4 regions of the Rhizobium sp. SG2393 genome follow, and region 1 is predicted to be linked to each of the others. Evidence: riboswitches for the same ligand, from Rfam matches in the RefSeq annotation. Region 1 holds a riboswitch; each other region holds the start of a gene.

Region 1 (4,192 bases):
TCGGGAAAGCGGATCGAACACGGCATGCTGCTCGGCCATGGCGAGATCGGCGACATGGGCGATCAGCGGATTGAAGCGCGGCCGGCCCTTCACCTCGTAGATCCGGGCGACAGCCTCCGCCTCCGTCGCATCGGCTGCCAGCCCGTAGACGGTCTCGGTGGGAATGGCGACCGGCAGCCGGCGGCCGAGCACGTCGAGCGCGGCGGCAATCGCCTCGTCCGGGTCGCGTCTCACATCGATGATCCGTGCCATGCGTCGCACCTGCTAGGCTTCAAGGGGCGGGCGCCGGAAAGCGCGTCCCCGGTGGCATCGGCGTCTGCAACCCGCACTCCGCAGCGCGAACCCCTCTGCCGTCAGCGGCGCCAATCGCCACCGTCGTCATCCTCGGGCTTGCCCCGAGGATCCACAGCCAGGGATGCGGACGCCGCGTGGACCCTCGGAACAAGCCCGAGGATGACGGAGAGAGCGGATGCAGAGCGCACCAATCGGGGAGCACCGCAAGGCGCCCTTTGCACCATCACCTAGCGCATTCGAGGACAAAGAAAAATGCCAAAGACTGAAAAGGGAGCCATCCGCTCCGCACCGCCCGCGGGCGGGTGCGAGGCAATTTCACAGCGCCTTGACGATCTTGCGCAGTTCCTCGTTGCGGGCGCCGAGCAGCAGCACGTTCTTCAGCGCTTCCTTGGGGTCGTGGGTGCGGAAGAGCAGGCCGTTCGGCCGGAACCGGCGATTGATCGTGAAGTCCTTGCCGGTCTCGCTGGCCTCGGTGGCCACGGCGAAATACATGCGCGAATAGGAGAGGCTGACGCGGCGGAAGAACTGGTCGTCGGCCTCGCCGATATCGGCGAAGAAATTGGCGAGGTAGAAGGACCAGGTGATGTCGCCGGCGCTGCCGGGAAAGCGCGTGCGCGCCGCCGTCACGTGGCAGTAGCCCAGGTGCGGACTGTCGGCCAGCGTCCGGTGAAAGATGATCTTCGGAAAGCGGATCGCCTTGTGAAAGCCGTTCAGCCGCGCACAGGTGGTCTCGCCGGCCGTTTCCAGCCGCTTTCCGGTGCGCGCCGCCACTTCGCTATGGGTCAGGTAGCGGCGTTCCTGATGGTTCCAGTCCTCCGGCGCGCGGTCAATGCGGCCGGTGCGCAGGAACTCGGTATAGATGGCGCGGCCAACCCGCGCGGCCTTCGACTTGGAGGCGTTGTCGTAATATCTGAGCTTGCTCATGCTCGTCGTCATCCACAACCACCGGCCGCATTCCGTCGGCCACGATGCTCCAATGTTAGAAGATGCAAATTAACGAGGCCTTGCCAGCCGCCCCGCGCGGCTGTGGTAACGTCAGTTGGCCATCACCCAATCATGCGGGCATGGTCCGAGGCTTGCGTGGCAGCCGCGGTGCCGCGTCACATGGCAGGACTATCGTCGCAATCGGCTGTTTCTGCGGCATATGCCCATCTCTTGAGCGCGACCTTGCCCGCCGCGTGCGCAGCGGAAAAAACCCGCCATTTGAACCGGTTAGCCGTGGCGATCAAACATCTCGCAGCCTGTCGTCAAAAGCGTTGGGCTTGGCGCAATCAGGATATTGCGACGCCTGCCTCTGCGATTAGATGGAGCCATTCGAGGTGCCGCCCCGAGGGAGGGCGGAGAATTGGGAAGCCGGTCAAAAATCCGGCGCTGCCCCCGCAACGGTAGCAGAGCACGACGAACGGCAGGAGGCCACTGGGATCCCCGCAATCAGCGGATGACCTGGGAAGGCGCCGTCCGGGTCCCCACGAAGGGACGGCTCTGGAGCCCGGAAACCAGCCTTGAAGCGAAACGACCGGCTGCGGTGGGCGGCTGGAGCGGCGGATGCTCCATGCCCGGAGCCATCCCACTGCTCCGCCTTCCTCCAGGCCAAGACGAAGAGATCACGCCCCGGACCGGCCCGTGCCGTTTCCGCCGGCCAGCGAGGAATGACGACATCATGACGATCCGCGGCGACATGCTCCAGCGCCTCAAGGGCCGCAAGCCTGGCTACAGCCTCGAACAGGCCTTCTACACCGATCCCGATTTCTTCAAGATCGATCTGGAAGAAGTCTGGTACAAGGACTGGCTCTTCGTCGGCCATGACTGCGAGGTCGCCAAGCCCGGCTCCTATTTTACCCTCCAGGTCGGCGAATACCCCGTCGTCATCGTCCGCGACCGTCAGGGCGTGATCCGCGCGTTGCACAATTCCTGCCGCCATCGCGGTTCGCGGGTCTGCACCCAGAAGAAGGGTACCTCGGCCAAGCTCGTCTGTCCCTATCACCAGTGGACCTACGAACTCGATGGCAAGCTCCTGTTCGCCCGCCAGATGGGCGAGGATTTCGACAAGACCACCCACGGCATGAAGCCGATCGCCTGCGAGACCGCCGGGGGCTACATCTTCATCAACCTTTCCGAACGTCCGATGGATTTCGCGCCGATGCGCGAGATGATGGAGCCCTATTTCGCGCCCCATAACCTCAAGGACACCAAGGTCGCCTTCGAAAGCACCATCATCGAGAAGGGCAACTGGAAGCTCGTCTGGGAAAACAACCGCGAGTGCTACCACTGCGCCGCCAACCATCCGGAACTCTGCCGCACCTACCCGGAAGCCCCGACGGCCACCGGCGTGCAGGGCGCCAAGGACGATCCGGTGATTGCCGAGCACTGGGCGAAATGCGAGGCCGCCGGCCTGCCGAGCGAATTCCGCATGCACCCGACCGGCCAGATGCGCGTTGCCCGCATGCCGCTGATCAATGATGCGGAAAGCTACACCATGTCCGGCCGCCCGGCCGTCCGCCGTCTGATGTCGGATCAGGTCACGCAGAGCCACATCGGCACGCTGCTGCTCTTCCACTACCCGACGACCTGGAACCACGTTCTGACCGACCACGCCATCACCTTCCGCGTGCTGCCGCTCGGACCCGAGCTGACGGAAGTCACCACCAAGTGGCTGGTCCACAAGGATGCCGTCGAGGGCGTGGACTACAATCTCGAGGAACTCACCCACGTCTGGACCGAAACCAACGACCAGGATCGCCAGATCGTGGAGGAAAACGCTTTCGGCATCCGCTCCCCGGCCTACGAGCCCGGCCCTTATTCGCCGGAACACGAAGGCGGCGTCATGCAGTTCGTCGAATGGTACACGACCTTCATGACCCACCGCCTGCAGGGCGAAACCACCTCCATCGCACGGGTTGCCTGACCATGACGATTGCGTCGACCTTCCGCCATTTCGACGAACTCCAGCCGTTCAACGATCGCCAGCACCGGCTGGAATGCATCGCCGTGACGGCGGAAACGGCCGACGTGATGACCTTCGTGTTCAAGGCCGACAAGCCGGGCTGGTTCCGTTACCTGCCCGGCCAGTTCGTGACGCTGGAACTGCCCGTCGGCCCAGAGCCGGTCATGCGCACCTACACGCTCTCCTCCACGCCCTCGCGGCCCTTCACGGTGGCGGTGACGGTAAAGGCTCAGGCGGGCAGCATCGGCACGCGCTGGATGTTCGAGAACCTGAAGCCCGGCATGTCGCTGAAGGCCTTCGGCCCGCTCGGCGACTTCACCTTCGCCCGCCATCCGGGCGAAAAGTACCTCTTCGTCTCCGCCGGTTCCGGCATCACGCCGATGATGTCGATGACCCGCTGGATGGCCGATTGCGCGCCCTTGAGCGATGTCGCCTTCCTCACCTGCGCCCGCACGCCGGGCGATATCCTCTTCCGCTCCGAGCTCGAAAGCCTCTCGGCCAACATGCCGAACCTCTCGCTCGGCTTCGTGGTCGAAGGCCACCAGCCGCGTGATGGCTGGCACGGCCTGCGCGGCCGCATCGATATCGAGAAGCTGAAGCTGCTCTGCCCCGATTTCCGGGACCGCACCGTCTTCTGCTGCGGCCCGGAGCCCTTCATGCGCGGCGTCAAGGGCGCGCTGGAAGCGAACGGCTTCGACATGGGCCGCTACCACGAGGAAAGCTTCCAGCCCGCAGCCCCCGAGCCCGTCGTGCTGCCGGAAGGCGAGCCGGGCGCGCCCGCCGCCATCGTCAGCTTTTCGCTGGCCGGCAAGGACGTCGCCTGCGCGCCCGGCCAGACGATCCTTCAGGTCGCACGCGCCCATGGCGTGCGCATCGGCGCGGCCTGCGAAGGCGGCATCTGCGGCACCTGCCGCGTGATGAAGCTCTCCGGCGAGGTCGAGATGAACCACAATG
Region 2 (4,192 bases), on a different contig from region 1:
GATGAAGCCGAGCGGGCCCATCGGGGAATCGGCGACCATGTTGCGGACGCGCGACTGGTTTGCCGGCACCTGGGAGTTCCAGGCGATCTGGAGAAAATTCGGCTTGCTGAAGATGAACAGCATGGGTGTGACCTCAGGTAAGAGGAAGTCTCGCGCTTCCTTCGTGTTGATGGCGCTGATATAGGCTCGGATATGCGGCTTCGCAACGCCGAAATCGGCTGCGAATGTCGCAAATGCGATACTATGCAAACTTTGCATGGCTCCTCCGTCGAGCACCGCTTCCGGTGCATAAACGGAGGCGGCGAAATTGAGGCAGGGCAGGGGATTGCGGCGGTTCTGCCACAATCGGACGGAGACGGAATGACGCGCGCGATCATGCTGCAGGGGACCGGCTCCGATGTCGGAAAATCGGTATTGGTGGCGGGGCTCTGCCGGCTGGCCTCCAACCGGGGTCTGAAGGTGGCCCCGTTCAAGCCGCAGAACATGTCGAACAACGCCGCCGTTTCCGATGATGGCGGCGAGATCGGGCGGGCGCAGTGGCTGCAGGCGATCGCCGCGCGCGTGCCCTCGTCGGTGCACATGAACCCTGTTCTCCTGAAGCCGCAGTCGGAGGTCGGCAGCCAGATCATCGTGCAGGGCAAGGTGGCGGGGCAGGCGCGGGGGCGCGACTATCAGGCGCTGAAGCCGAAGCTGATGGATGCGGTGCTGGAGAGCTTTTCGATCGTCGAACAGGGCGCCGATCTCGTGATCGTCGAGGGCGCGGGCTCGCCGGCGGAAATCAATCTCCGGGCCGGCGATATCGCCAATATGGGCTTTGCGACGCGGGCCGGCGTGCCGGTGGTGCTGGTCGGCGATATCGACCGGGGCGGCGTGATCGCCTCTCTTGTCGGCACGCATGCGATCCTGCCGCCGGAAGACCGGGCGATGATCGCGGGCTACATCATCAACAAGTTCCGCGGTGACGTCAGCCTGTTCGATGACGGGCTGACGGCGATCGGCGCGTTCACCGGCTGGCCCTGCTTCGGCGTCGTGACCTGGTTGAAGGCCGCCGGCCGCCTGCCGGCGGAGGATTCGGTGGTGCTGGAGCGGCGTCTTGCCGGTCGCGGGCGGGCGCTGAAGATCGCCGTGCCGGTCTTGCCGCGGATCGCCAATTTCGACGATCTCGACCCGCTGGCGCAGGAGCCGGAGGTTGACCTCGTCTTCGTGCGGCCGGGCGAGCGGCTGCCGGCCGATGCCGGTCTCATCATCCTGCCGGGCTCGAAATCGACCATTGCCGACCTTAGGGATTTCCGCATGCAAGGCTGGGACCAGGATCTGGCCCGGCACCGGCGGCGCGGCGGGCAGGTGATCGGTATTTGTGGCGGCTACCAGATGCTGGGGCAGCGCGTGACCGATCCGCTCGGCATCGAGGGCAGCGAGCGGGAGATCGCGGGCCTCGGCCTGCTCGACATCGAGACGGAGATGGCGCCGGAAAAGACGGTGCGCAACTCCTCCGCCCATTCCACCGTGCACGATGTGGCGCTGTCCGGCTACGAAATCCATCTCGGCAAGACGACGGGTGCGGACTGCGCCCGCGCGCCCGTCCTGATCGACGGGCGGCCGGACGGGGCGATGTCGGCGGACGGGCGGGTGTTCGGGACCTATCTGCACGGGCTGTTTTCCAGCGATGCCTTCCGCCGCGCACTTCTTGCCGATTTCGGCATCAGCGGCGGGGTGGAGGACTACCGCGCCTCCGTCGATGCCGCACTCGACGATGTTGCCTCGGAACTGGAGACGATGCTGTCGCCGGATTTCCTGTCACGGCTCTTGGATGGCGCCGCCTGACGGCGCGGGCGGGCTTTGACTTTTCGGCCGTAAATATCTATTGCTCGGCTCAGGATGGTTCCCGGGCCGGGCGGCCGGCTTGGGAGTAAATGGGAATGCGAAGGGATGGACCCATGTCGGGCATCCTCATCGCAGCCGACCCCGCGACTGTAGAGCGGTCAGGGGTCGCCATCCGGCAACGTTGCTGCTCACCTCGGATTTGCGCGTGTCGTGCAAGGCGGGTTTTCGGAAGCGGTGCTGGAAAAGCCACTGGATCAGGCATGATCAACCGGGGTGGGGCGCCTCTATTTTCTACGAATCGCCCGCCTTTTCATGCCGCTTCGATCCGGGAAGGCGAGGCGACCCCGTTTTCGCGCCGGCATCATGCCGGACGCGAAGGGACCCGCGAGCCAGGAGACCTGCCATCCGAAACGGGCGAAGAGCCCGGTCGGGCGCATCATCGCCCATTCGGCCAGCACGGAGGTTGTCATGGCTCGCGAGACTGTCCGGTGGGGCACTGTCCCCGCCACCCGAATTCATTGCGTGCGTCGTGACCGCAGGCCTGCGGCTGCCGTACGGTGGTCCACGTGACGGCGTCTTCCTCCCGCTCCATTTTCGTGCTCGGCGGCGCGCGCTCCGGCAAGTCCTCCTTTGCGGAGCGGCTCGTCGTGGAGAGCGGTCTTGCCAGCGCCTATATCGCCACCAGCCGTGCCTGGGATGATGAAATGCGGGCGCGCATTGCCGCCCACCGCGAAAGCCGCGGGCCGTCCTGGCAGACGGTCGAGGAGCCCATGGATCTCGTCGGCGCGCTGGAAAGGCTCGATGATCCCGGCACCGCGATTCTCGTCGATTGCCTGACCCTCTGGGTCACCAATCTGATGATGGAGGAGGCTGATATCGCCGCCGAATCGGCGCGGCTCGCAGGCCATCTCTCACGGGCCAAAGGGCTGGTCGTTCTCGTCTCCAATGAGGTCGGGCTCGGCATCGTTCCCGAGAACGCCATGGCGCGGGCCTTCCGCGATCATGCCGGCCGCCTGCATCAGGCGGTCGCCGCGGCGTCTTCAGAGGTTTACTTCGTGGCGGCAGGGCTGCCGCTGAGAATGAAAGGTTGATTTCCATGGCTTCCACGACGACGCAGACGGGCAAGATCCCCGCCACCGTCATCACCGGCTTCCTCGGCGCCGGCAAAACGACGATGATCCGCAACCTGCTGACCAACGCAGGCGGCCGGCGCATCGCCCTCATCATCAACGAATTCGGCGATCTCGGCGTCGATGGCGAGGTGCTGAAGGGCTGCGGTGCGGAGGCCTGCACGGAAGACGACATCATCGAGCTCACCAATGGCTGCATCTGCTGCACGGTGGCCGATGATTTCATCCCGACCATGACGAGGCTTCTGGAGCGCGAGAACCGCCCCGACCACATCATCATCGAGACCTCGGGCCTCGCGCTGCCGCAGCCGCTCGTCGCGGCCTTCAACTGGCCGGATATCCGCACGCAGGTGACGGTGGATGGCGTGGTGACGGTGGTGGACAGCGCCGCTGTGGCCGCCGGCCGCTTTGCCGACGATCACGACAAGGTGGATGCGGCGCGCGCCGAAGATGACAATCTCGACCATGAAAGCCCGATCGAGGAGCTTTTCGAGGACCAACTGACGGCGGCCGACCTCATCGTGCTCAACAAGACCGACCTCATCGACGCCGATGGCGTTGCCGCCGTTCGCGCCGAAGTCGCCTCGCGCACGCACCGTAAGCCGGCGATGATCGAGGCCCAGAACGGCGAGGTGGCGGCGGCCGTGCTGCTCGGTCTCGGCGTTGGCACGGAAGGCGATATCGCCAACCGGAAGTCCCACCACGAGATTGAGCACGAGGCGGGCGAAGAGCACGATCACGACGAATTCGACAGCTTCATCGTGGAACTCGGCCCGATTGCCGATCCCAATGCCTTCGTCGCGCGGCTGAAGGATGTGATTGCGGCCCATGACGTGCTGCGCCTCAAGGGTTTTGCGGATGTGCCGGGCAAGCCGATGCGGCTTCTGATCCAGGGCGTCGGCCAGCGCATCGACCAGTATTTCGACCGTCCCTGGGCAGCGGGCGAGACGCGGAGCACCCGCCTCGTCGTCATCGGCCTGCACGACATGGACGAAGCGGCCGTGCGCGCTGCCATTGCCGCAGCGGTCTGAGGGTAGGAAACGATGCATCTGCTGCTGGCGCAAAAGGGAACGATCAGTGACGGGGACGAGGCGATCGACCTTGGCCAGTCTCCGGCCGACATCCTGTTCCTGTCGGCAGCGGATACGGAGCTTTCCGTGGTCGCTGCCGCGCACCGCCAGTGGCGGGCCGCGCGGCCGGATGTGCCGCGCTTGCGCGTCGCCAGCCTTGGCATGCTC
Region 3 (4,192 bases), on a different contig from region 1:
CCATAACCTCACGACCGAAGAGAGCGACCAGATGGTCTCCGCGACCACCGGGGCGCCCTATTCCGATCTGCCGAACGCCTTTGCCTACCGCACCCGCGACCGCGCCGGCGCCGCACAGTGCGGCTGCCAGCTGCCAAAGACGGCGACGCTCAGTGGCGAGCCGGAGGACGGGGCAGCGCAGCCGTCGAAGGCCGAGACATCGAAGGTTCAGACATCCAAGCCCCTGCCGGCGCTTGCCGAAACTCCGCTGCGCGCCACCACCCAGTACGAACGTCCCTACGACCCCAAGAACACCCGCGTCCGCGTCGTCGGCCCTACCTTCCTCCCCTCGGAAGAATCCCGCATCGACCTCAAGAACCCGGCCGGGCCGGGATATCAGCCGGTGCAGAACTGAGGGATTGGGGCGCAGCCAGAACCGCAAACGGGCTTTGTAGCAGCGCGATTTCGCGCTATCTTCGCACGACAGTCGGAGACAGGCGATGACGACCGAAACCATCAGTCTCGAATTTCTGGCGCGTCAGGCAAAGGTCCAGATGGACGAAATGCGCCTGATCCGCCAGGAAATGGCAGGGTTGCGCAATGATATGGCCGGTGTACTGCGCCTCGTCACCGCAAATTATGAACTCACCCGCCGTGTCGAGCGACGCGAGACGGAACTGCGCGACGACATCGAGTTGATGATCAAAATGGAGATCGGCGGCTCTTTCGCCAATGTCCAGACGGCAATGGAGCAATCCCTTGCACGGATCGAGAGGCAGGTTGTCGAAGTCGCGGAACGGGTCGATGAACTCGAAGACAAGCCCTGAGATTTGGAGCACGACCGCGGGCTGGCCCGATAGCCGCGGTGCTCCCGTCCGTCCATCCGATGCCGACTGCGGAGCGTCTCATCCCCCGAACAACGCCGTCCCCGCACCCCATCCCTCATCGCTCACCAGCTCCTCGAGCGGCAGGCGCTGGCGCCAGCCCTTGATGGCGAGTTCGGGTGCGTCGTAGAGGGTCCTGACGTGGCCGAGGCAGAGCCAGGCGACAATGCGGACATGATCGGGAATGCCGAGAATGGCTTTCACCTCCGCCTCGCGGAAGATCGAGACCCAGCCGACGCCGATGCCTTCCGCGCGGGCGGCGAGCCACAGGTTCTGGACGGCGCAGACGGTGGAATAGAGATCCATCTCGCTCTGGTGCGTGCGGCCCAGCACGACGCGGCCGCCGCGGCTCGGGTCGCAGGTGACGCAGAGATTGACCGGCGCCTCGCGGATGCCTTCGAGCTTCAGGGCGCGGTAGCGGTCGCGGGCGCCGGCCTCGAACATGGCCTCGGCTTCCGCATTGGCCGTGGCGAAGGCGGCATGCACCCTCGCCTTCACGGCCTCGCTGGTGACTCGGATGAAATTCCACGGCTGCATGAAGCCGACCGATGGCGCGGCATGGGCGGCGGCGAGCAGGCGGCGCAGGAGTGCATCGTCGATCGGTGTGGGCTCGAACTGGCCGCGCACGTCGCGGCGTGTCTCGATGGCGCGGTAGACGGCGGCGCGCTCCGCCGGATCGAAGGGGCCGGCGGCATGGCGATGGGATTGCCAGGGGTCGCAATCCGGATCGAGGCCGGGATCAGAACCGGCATTCGCCACGCGTCGTGCGGCATCCCCGTCGGCGGTCGCCAACGCCCCGGCAAACCCGGCATGATCGGCCTGGACGGTCGCTTGTCCATGATCCGTCGCCGTAACACTCGTGCCCGGCTGCACGCTCCCTGAGCCGGCACACCGGTCGCCAAAGCTGTCCATCATCCTCATCCTCCCCTTGAGCGGATGCCGGCGATCGACCATGCCTTGATGCATGCTGGCGGACGACCGGTCTCGAGGACGCCGGCCCTGTCAGAGCCTCGCATCCCGCCGCAAACCAAGCGTCCCGCCGTCCATACGGGTCCGCTCCATGGTTATCAGGCCGGTCTTCTGACTTCGCGGATCAACCGACGCCCTCGCCTTCCCGATATCAAGCGATACCAGTGGCTTCTGGTGAAATCCTCAGATTTCACCCGAGGGGCCGTCCCCGCTGACAGCGTTGGGCACGTTCCGGACTTGCACCGGATTCCCGATTCTCCCCGACCTCAAGCCGGGGCACCTGATGGCCGGGACTTCACCATTTGTGCTCACGCTTTGCAAGAGGCGCGATCGTGGCGCGTCACCGGTCGCGGAAGCGGTTCGTGATCGGGTAGCGGCGATCGCGGCCGAAGTTCTTGCGGGTGATCTTGACGCCCGGTGCGGACTGGCGGCGCTTGTATTCGGCGATGTAGAGCAGGTGCTCGATGCGATGCACGGTCGCGACATCATGGCCGCGCGCGACGATCTCGTCGGTGCCCATCTCGCGTTCCACCAGGCATTCCAGGATATCGTCGAGCACCGGATAGGGCGGCAGCGAATCCTGGTCGGTCTGGTTGGGACGAAGCTCGGCGGACGGCGCCTTGTCGATGATGTTGATCGGGATCACCTCGCCGGAAGGACCGAGCGCGCCCGCCGGCACCGCGCCGTTGCGCCAGCGCGAGAGGGCGTAGACCTGCATCTTGTAGAGGTCCTTGATCGGGTTGAAGCCGCCGTTCATGTCACCGTAGAGCGTGGCGTATCCCACCGACATTTCCGACTTGTTGCCCGTCGTCACCACCATGGAGCCGAACTTGTTGGAGACGGCCATGAGGATCACGCCGCGCGTGCGGCTTTGCAGATTTTCCTCCGTGATGCCCTCTTCCGTTCCCTCGAAGAGATCGGAGAGTGCCGAGGAGAAGGCATCGACGGGTTCGCCGATCGGCACGGTGTCGTAGCGCACGCCGAGCGCCTTCGCGCAGGCTTCCGCGTCCTTGAAGGAATCCGAGGATGTGTAGCGGTAGGGCAGCATGATGGTGCGCACCCGCTCGGGCCCCAGCGCATCGACGGCAAGCGCCGTGCAGATGGCCGAATCGATGCCGCCGGAAAGGCCGAGCACCACGGATTTGAAGCCGTTCTTGTTGACGTAGTCGCGAAGCCCCAGCATGCAGGCCGTGTAATCGGCCTCTTCCGCTTCCGGGATCGTCGCGATCTCGCCCGGCTCGCAGACCCAGCCATCGGCGGTGCGCGACCAGTCGGAGAAGGCAAGGCAGGGCTGAAACTGCGCAAGCTGGAAGGCAAGGCTCTTGTCGGCATTGAAGGCGAAGCTCGCGCCGTCGAAGACCAGCTCGTCCTGCCCGCCAAGCTGGTTGGCGAAAAGGATCGGCAGGCCGCTCTCGATCACCTGGCGCAGCACGACCTGATGGCGCACATCCACCTTGCCGCGATAATAGGGCGAGCCGTTCGGCACCAGCAGGATCTCGGCGCCCGCTTCGGCCAGCGTCTCGCAGACGCCCGCATCGTTCCAGATTTCCTCGCAGATCGGCACGCCGATGCGCACGCCGCGAAAATCGACCGGACCGGAAATCGCACCTTCGACGAAGACGCGCTTTTCGTCGAACTCGCCGTAGTTTGGCAGATCCACCTTGTCGCGCACATGCAGGATGCGGCCGCCATCGAGAACGGCGGCACTGTTGTGGCGACCCGCCTCCCCCTGTCGCGGCAGGCCGATGATGAGGCCGGGGCCACCATCGGCGGTCTCGGCCGCCAGCGTCTCGAGCGCCGCCCAACAGGCTTTCAGGAAGGCAGGCTTCAGGACAAGGTCTTCCGGCGGATAGCCGGAAAGGAAGAGTTCGGTGAGGAGCAGCAGATCGGCGCCGCCCTCGGCCGCCTCGGCGCGTGCCCTGCGCGCCAGCGCCAGATTGCCGGCGATGTCGCCGACCGTCGGGTTCAACTGCGCGACGGCGATGCGCAGGCGGTCCGGCACAGCAGACGGGGAAGCGGAAGCGGTCATAGGCGGGCCCTCTCGGTCGGGATAGCGATCCGTTCGAGGTGCCATTTAGAGCATCCCGACGGAAAACGAAATCCGTCTCGGCGCCGTGATGTCGCGCGGGGGGTGAGGCAACCCTGCGTGACCGAAATGCCAGGTCAATGGGGATTGGCAAATGTCAGCGCGCCCGGACGCTTGACTTATTCATGCGCCATTCAACATGACATCTCTATGACAGTAGCATGACACTGACGTGACGCCAGGATGACAGCCTCGCTGCAAACCTCCGGGCACGCGATGCGACGCAGGCGGAAAAGACCGTCTGCCGGAGACAGACTGGAGACGATCTTGGCGA
Region 4 (4,192 bases), on a different contig from region 1:
ACCCGGTTCCGTCATCCTCGGGCTTGACCCGAGGATCCACGCCTCGACCACGGCGCTCGCCGCCTGGATGCTCGGGTCAAGCCCGAGCATGACGGAGGAGAAGGCTGCCCTTGACGCGCTTTCAAGCCCAGGAAACCGCGCACCGTCGCGTATCTGCGCCTTCAGGCAGCGGCTATCACACACTGTCTTGAGGAGACCCACACCATGACCGACACCTTCGACCGGCGTACCGTTACGCTCGCCAACTGGCGCACCTTTCCCGCCACGCGCTGGACCTATCAGCATGTCAGCGAATTCGTGCCCGTGGCGCTGATCCGCGGCAACCGGCAGGCGGAACCGCCGGCCGTGCCGCTCGGACCTGTCGCCGATGTCGCGGTGACCGGCACCGATGGCCGGCCGGCGACGTTCGAGACCTTCCTGACGCAGAGCAACACGGATCTTTTCGTGCTGATGCGCGGCGGGCGGATCGTGTCGGAATGGACGGCGCCCCATGCCGATCCCGGCCTGCCACATCTGATGTTTTCCGTGACGAAATCGGTGACGGCGCTGATGGCCGGCGTGCTGGTGGGGCAGGGGCGGCTTGATCTTGGCCAACCGATCCTCTCGCTGATCCCGGAGGCGGCCGGCTCGGCCTATGCGGATGCAACGCTTCAGCAGCTCCTCGACATGGAGATCAGCCTCGATTTTACCGAGGACTATCTGGACACCAAGGGCGCCTTCATCCGCTATCGCCGCTCGATGGGCTGGGCGCCGCGGCTGGAGGGGGCGCCGGTTGAGGACATGCTATCCTTCCTCATCACCCTGCCGCGGTTAGCCGAACCGCACGGGCAACGCCATTCCTACCGCTCTCCCAACACCGATCTTGCCGGGATCGCCATTGAGCGGGCTGCAAGGCAGCGCTGGGCGACCTTCCTGTCCGAGGCGCTCTGGAAGCCGCTCGGGGCGCTGGGCGATGCGACGGTGACGGTGGACCCGCTGGGCGCGGCCCGGGCTGCGGGCGGCATGTCGGCAACGGCACGCGATCTCGCGCGCGTCGGCCAACTCGTGCTGGAAGGCGGTCGCGGGCTCGTCCCGTCCGTCTTCATCGATGATCTCCTGACGGGAGGCAGCCGGGCCGCCTGGGCGAATGGCGATCAGGCCCAGCTTTTCCCCGGCGGCAGCTATCGCAATTACTGGTACGAGACGGGCGAGGGCGAGCTTGCGGCGATCGGCATTCACGGCCAGTGGATCTGGGTGGACCGGCGTTCCGGTTCGGTGGCCGTGAAGCTTTCCAGCCAGGAGATGCCGAGCGATCTTGCCCTCGACCATGCCATCATCGCGGCGCTGCGCCGGGTGTGCCGCGACGGCTGAGCCACCCATCGTTTTGCGACGGGGCGAAGCGCAGATCGCGATTGCTTTCGGCCCCGCTTCGTCCTACGACTCCGGACGCGCCGGTGCTGACCGGCGCATCATGCCTTCGAAGGTTCCGCCTGACCCGAACGGGAGGGCGGATGAAAAGGGAATGCGGTGAGGACTACCCATCAGGGACCGAAACCGCAGCTGCCCCCGCAACTGTGAGCGGCGAGCCCCATCCGACATGCCATTGGCCCCGCGCGAGCACACGCATCCGGGCTGATAAGGCGGATGACCGGCAAAGACCCGCAAGCCAGGAGACCTGCCCTCGAGGATCGCCGCAAGCGCGGCTTCAACTTGTCCCGCGCGGTGGGCGCGGAGAGGGAGATCGACATGCATATCATGGAAGGCTTTCTGCCGGCCTCGCACGCGCTGTTCTGGGGCGCGGCATCGGCGCCCTTCGTCGTCTATGGCGCCCGGCGAATCACGCGGCTCATGCGGGAAAAGCCCGAGACGAAGATGCTGATGGCGGCGTCCGGCGCCTATGTCTTCGTGCTCTCGGCGCTGAAGATCCCGTCGGTGACCGGCAGTTGCTCGCATCCGACCGGCACCGGTCTTGCGGCCAGCCTCTTCGGCCCGACTGTGACCACGGTGCTCGGCACGATCGTGTTGCTGTTCCAGGCCCTGCTGCTCGCCCATGGCGGGCTGACGACGCTCGGCGCTAACGTGTTTTCCATGGCGATCGTCGGCCCCTTCGTCGCCTATGGCCTGTTCCACGGGCTGCAACGGGTGGGGGCTTCCGCCGCGCTCGCGATCTTCTTTGCCGCCGCGCTCGACGATCTCGCCACCTATTGCGTGACGGCGCTGCAGCTTGCCGCCGCCTTCCCCGATCCGGTTTCGGGTGTTGCGGGCGCTGCCGTGAAGTTCCTCGCGGTCTTTGCGCCGACGCAGGTGCCGCTCGCCATCAGCGAGGGACTCTTGACCGTCGTCGTCTTCAACCTGTTGCAGCGCTACAGCCGCGGCGAACTCTTTGCCCTCAACATCCTCTCCGGAAAGGCCTGACGCCCATGCTGAAGCGCAATCTTCTGATGCTGGCCGCCGTCGTCGGCCTCGCCATCCTGCCGCTCGTCATCCACCACGGCGGGGACGCAGCGTTTTCCGGCTCCGACGGTGAGGCCGAGGCGCTGATCGGCGAGATCCGGCCGGACTACAAGCCCTGGGCCAGCCCGCTCTGGGAGCCGCCAAGCGGGGAGATCGAAAGCCTGCTCTTTGCCTTGCAGGCGGCGATTGGCGCCGGCCTCGTCGGCTTCTATTTCGGGCGGCGCTCGGCGCCTGCCCGCACCGCCGACAAGCCCTGATCGCAAGCCATGCGTGACATTGATCGGATTGCCCAGACCGGCCGCTGGCGACAGAAGGCGGCCGGAGAGAAGCTCCTGTTCTCGCTCGGCTGCATGGGCCTGTCGCTCGCCTTCCACTCGCCTGCGTCGCAGGTGCTGCTCTTTGCAACGGTTCTGTCCGTGACGCTTCTCGGCGCGCGTGTCGGCGCTTGCGATCTTCTGCGGGCAGCAAGGGTGCCAGGGCTCTTCATTCTGGCGGGAACGCTGGCGCAGGCGCTGTCCGTTTCCGCCGCCGCGCCCTTCGTCACGCTCGCGCCGGAAGAAACGATCGCCGCTGCCGCCTTCGTGGCGCTGCGGAGCGCGACGTGCGTTTCGGCGCTGCTCTTTCTGGCGCTGACCACGCCCTTGACGGCGATCCTGCAGTTTCTGCAGCGGCTCGGCCTCAACCGTGACATCAGCGATATCGCGATGGTCATGTTCCGCATCATCTGGCTGGCGCTCGACTGTCTGGAAAGCGGCCAGCGCTCGCTTGCCGGCCGGCTCGGCGATGTGGGCTGGCGCCGGCGCATCCGCAGCGGCGGCATGCTGCTGGCGGCGCTTCTGCCGCGCGTGCTGGATCGGGCCGGACGGCTGGAGCGCGGGCTTTCGGCGCGGGGCTATGACGGGCGGCTTGCCTTCCTCTCGGCCGAAACGGCGGCCTCGCGCGTCCGGCTCGGCGCCATTGCGGCGGGGCTGGCGCTGGTGGCGGCTGTCTGCGGGGTGCTGCCGTGATCCTCCAGGCCATCAACATCGGCTATGCGTATCCGGGCGGCGGCGTCGCACTTGACGGCGCCTCGCTTTCGGTCGGGCGCGGGGAGAAGCTCGCTCTTCTCGGTCCGAACGGGGCGGGAAAATCCACGCTGTTCCTGACCCTGAACGGCACGCTGAAACCCGATCGCGGCACGATCCTGCTGGATGGGGCACCGGTCGGCACCGGCAGGGCCGATCTCAAGCGCCTGCGCGCCCGCGTCGGCCTCGTTCTGCAGGATCCAGACGACCAGCTCTTCGCCGCCACGGTGGTGGAGGATGTGTCCTTCGGGCCGATGAATCTCGGCCTTTCCACCGGCGAGGTCCGCACCCGTGTCGATGAGGCGCTGGCGTCGCTCGGCATCACGGCGCTGGCGGCACGGCCGACCCACATGCTGAGCTTCGGCCAGAAGAAGCGCGTGGCGATTGCCGGGCTCATCGCCATGCGGCCCGACGTGCTGCTCTTGGACGAGCCGACCGCGGGCCTCGATCCCTCCGGGGTGGAGGAATTGATGGCGGTGCTGTCGGCGCTGGCCGCAGCCGGCACGGCCCTCGTCGTCGCCACGCACGACATGGAGGCCGCCTATGGCTTTGCCGATCGCGTGGCCGTCGTGTCGGGCCGCCGGGTGGCGCGGGAGGGAAGGCCGGAGGCGGTGTTTGCCGATGCGGCGCTTCTGGCGGAGGCCGGGCTTCGACCGCCGATCGTCTACGAGATTGTGGAGCGGCTGAAGGCGGCG

What was found. A riboswitch is a leader RNA that binds a small molecule or an ion and turns the genes downstream of it on or off. The one in region 1 is predicted to bind cobalamin.
Region 2: linked by a shared signal. The riboswitch ahead of cobU (bifunctional adenosylcobinamide kinase/adenosylcobinamide-phosphate guanylyltransferase) and the one ahead of ACED18_RS13185 (aromatic ring-hydroxylating dioxygenase subunit alpha) in region 1 are both predicted to bind cobalamin.
Region 3: linked by a shared signal. The riboswitch ahead of bluB (5,6-dimethylbenzimidazole synthase) and the one ahead of ACED18_RS13185 (aromatic ring-hydroxylating dioxygenase subunit alpha) in region 1 are both predicted to bind cobalamin.
Region 4: linked by a shared signal. The riboswitch ahead of ACED18_RS08040 (energy-coupling factor ABC transporter permease) and the one ahead of ACED18_RS13185 (aromatic ring-hydroxylating dioxygenase subunit alpha) in region 1 are both predicted to bind cobalamin.

Annotation. Positions count from the first base shown of each region.
Region 1 covers NZ_JBHGAP010000005.1:101,608-105,799, reverse strand. Annotated here, with positions in the region: gene ACED18_RS13195 (L-threonylcarbamoyladenylate synthase) at 1-252, opposite strand, end outside; gene ACED18_RS13190 (DUF6656 family protein) at 610-1,218, opposite strand; cobalamin riboswitch at 1,595-1,814, shown strand; gene ACED18_RS13185 (aromatic ring-hydroxylating dioxygenase subunit alpha) at 1,955-3,199, shown strand; gene ACED18_RS13180 (2Fe-2S iron-sulfur cluster-binding protein) at 3,202-4,192, shown strand, end outside.
Region 2 covers NZ_JBHGAP010000001.1:998,157-1,002,348, reverse strand. Annotated here, with positions in the region: gene ACED18_RS04760 (hypothetical protein) at 1-258, opposite strand, end outside; gene ACED18_RS04755 (cobyric acid synthase) at 361-1,824, shown strand; cobalamin riboswitch at 1,863-2,245, shown strand; gene cobU (bifunctional adenosylcobinamide kinase/adenosylcobinamide-phosphate guanylyltransferase) at 2,391-2,915, shown strand; gene cobW (cobalamin biosynthesis protein CobW) at 2,921-3,985, shown strand; gene cobN (cobaltochelatase subunit CobN) at 3,998-4,192, shown strand, end outside.
Region 3 covers NZ_JBHGAP010000001.1:729,287-733,478, forward strand. Annotated here, with positions in the region: gene ACED18_RS03470 (DUF2865 domain-containing protein) at 1-394, shown strand, start outside; gene ACED18_RS03475 (hypothetical protein) at 480-806, shown strand; gene bluB (5,6-dimethylbenzimidazole synthase) at 885-1,655, opposite strand; cobalamin riboswitch at 1,916-2,131, opposite strand; gene ACED18_RS03485 (NAD+ synthase) at 2,173-3,861, opposite strand; gene ACED18_RS03490 (LTA synthase family protein) at 4,135-4,192, shown strand, end outside.
Region 4 covers NZ_JBHGAP010000001.1:1,696,348-1,700,539, reverse strand. Annotated here, with positions in the region: gene ACED18_RS08045 (serine hydrolase domain-containing protein) at 205-1,350, shown strand; cobalamin riboswitch at 1,444-1,677, shown strand; gene ACED18_RS08040 (energy-coupling factor ABC transporter permease) at 1,726-2,394, shown strand; gene ACED18_RS08035 (energy-coupling factor ABC transporter substrate-binding protein) at 2,400-2,690, shown strand; gene ACED18_RS08030 (energy-coupling factor transporter transmembrane component T family protein) at 2,700-3,440, shown strand; gene ACED18_RS08025 (energy-coupling factor ABC transporter ATP-binding protein) at 3,437-4,192, shown strand, end outside.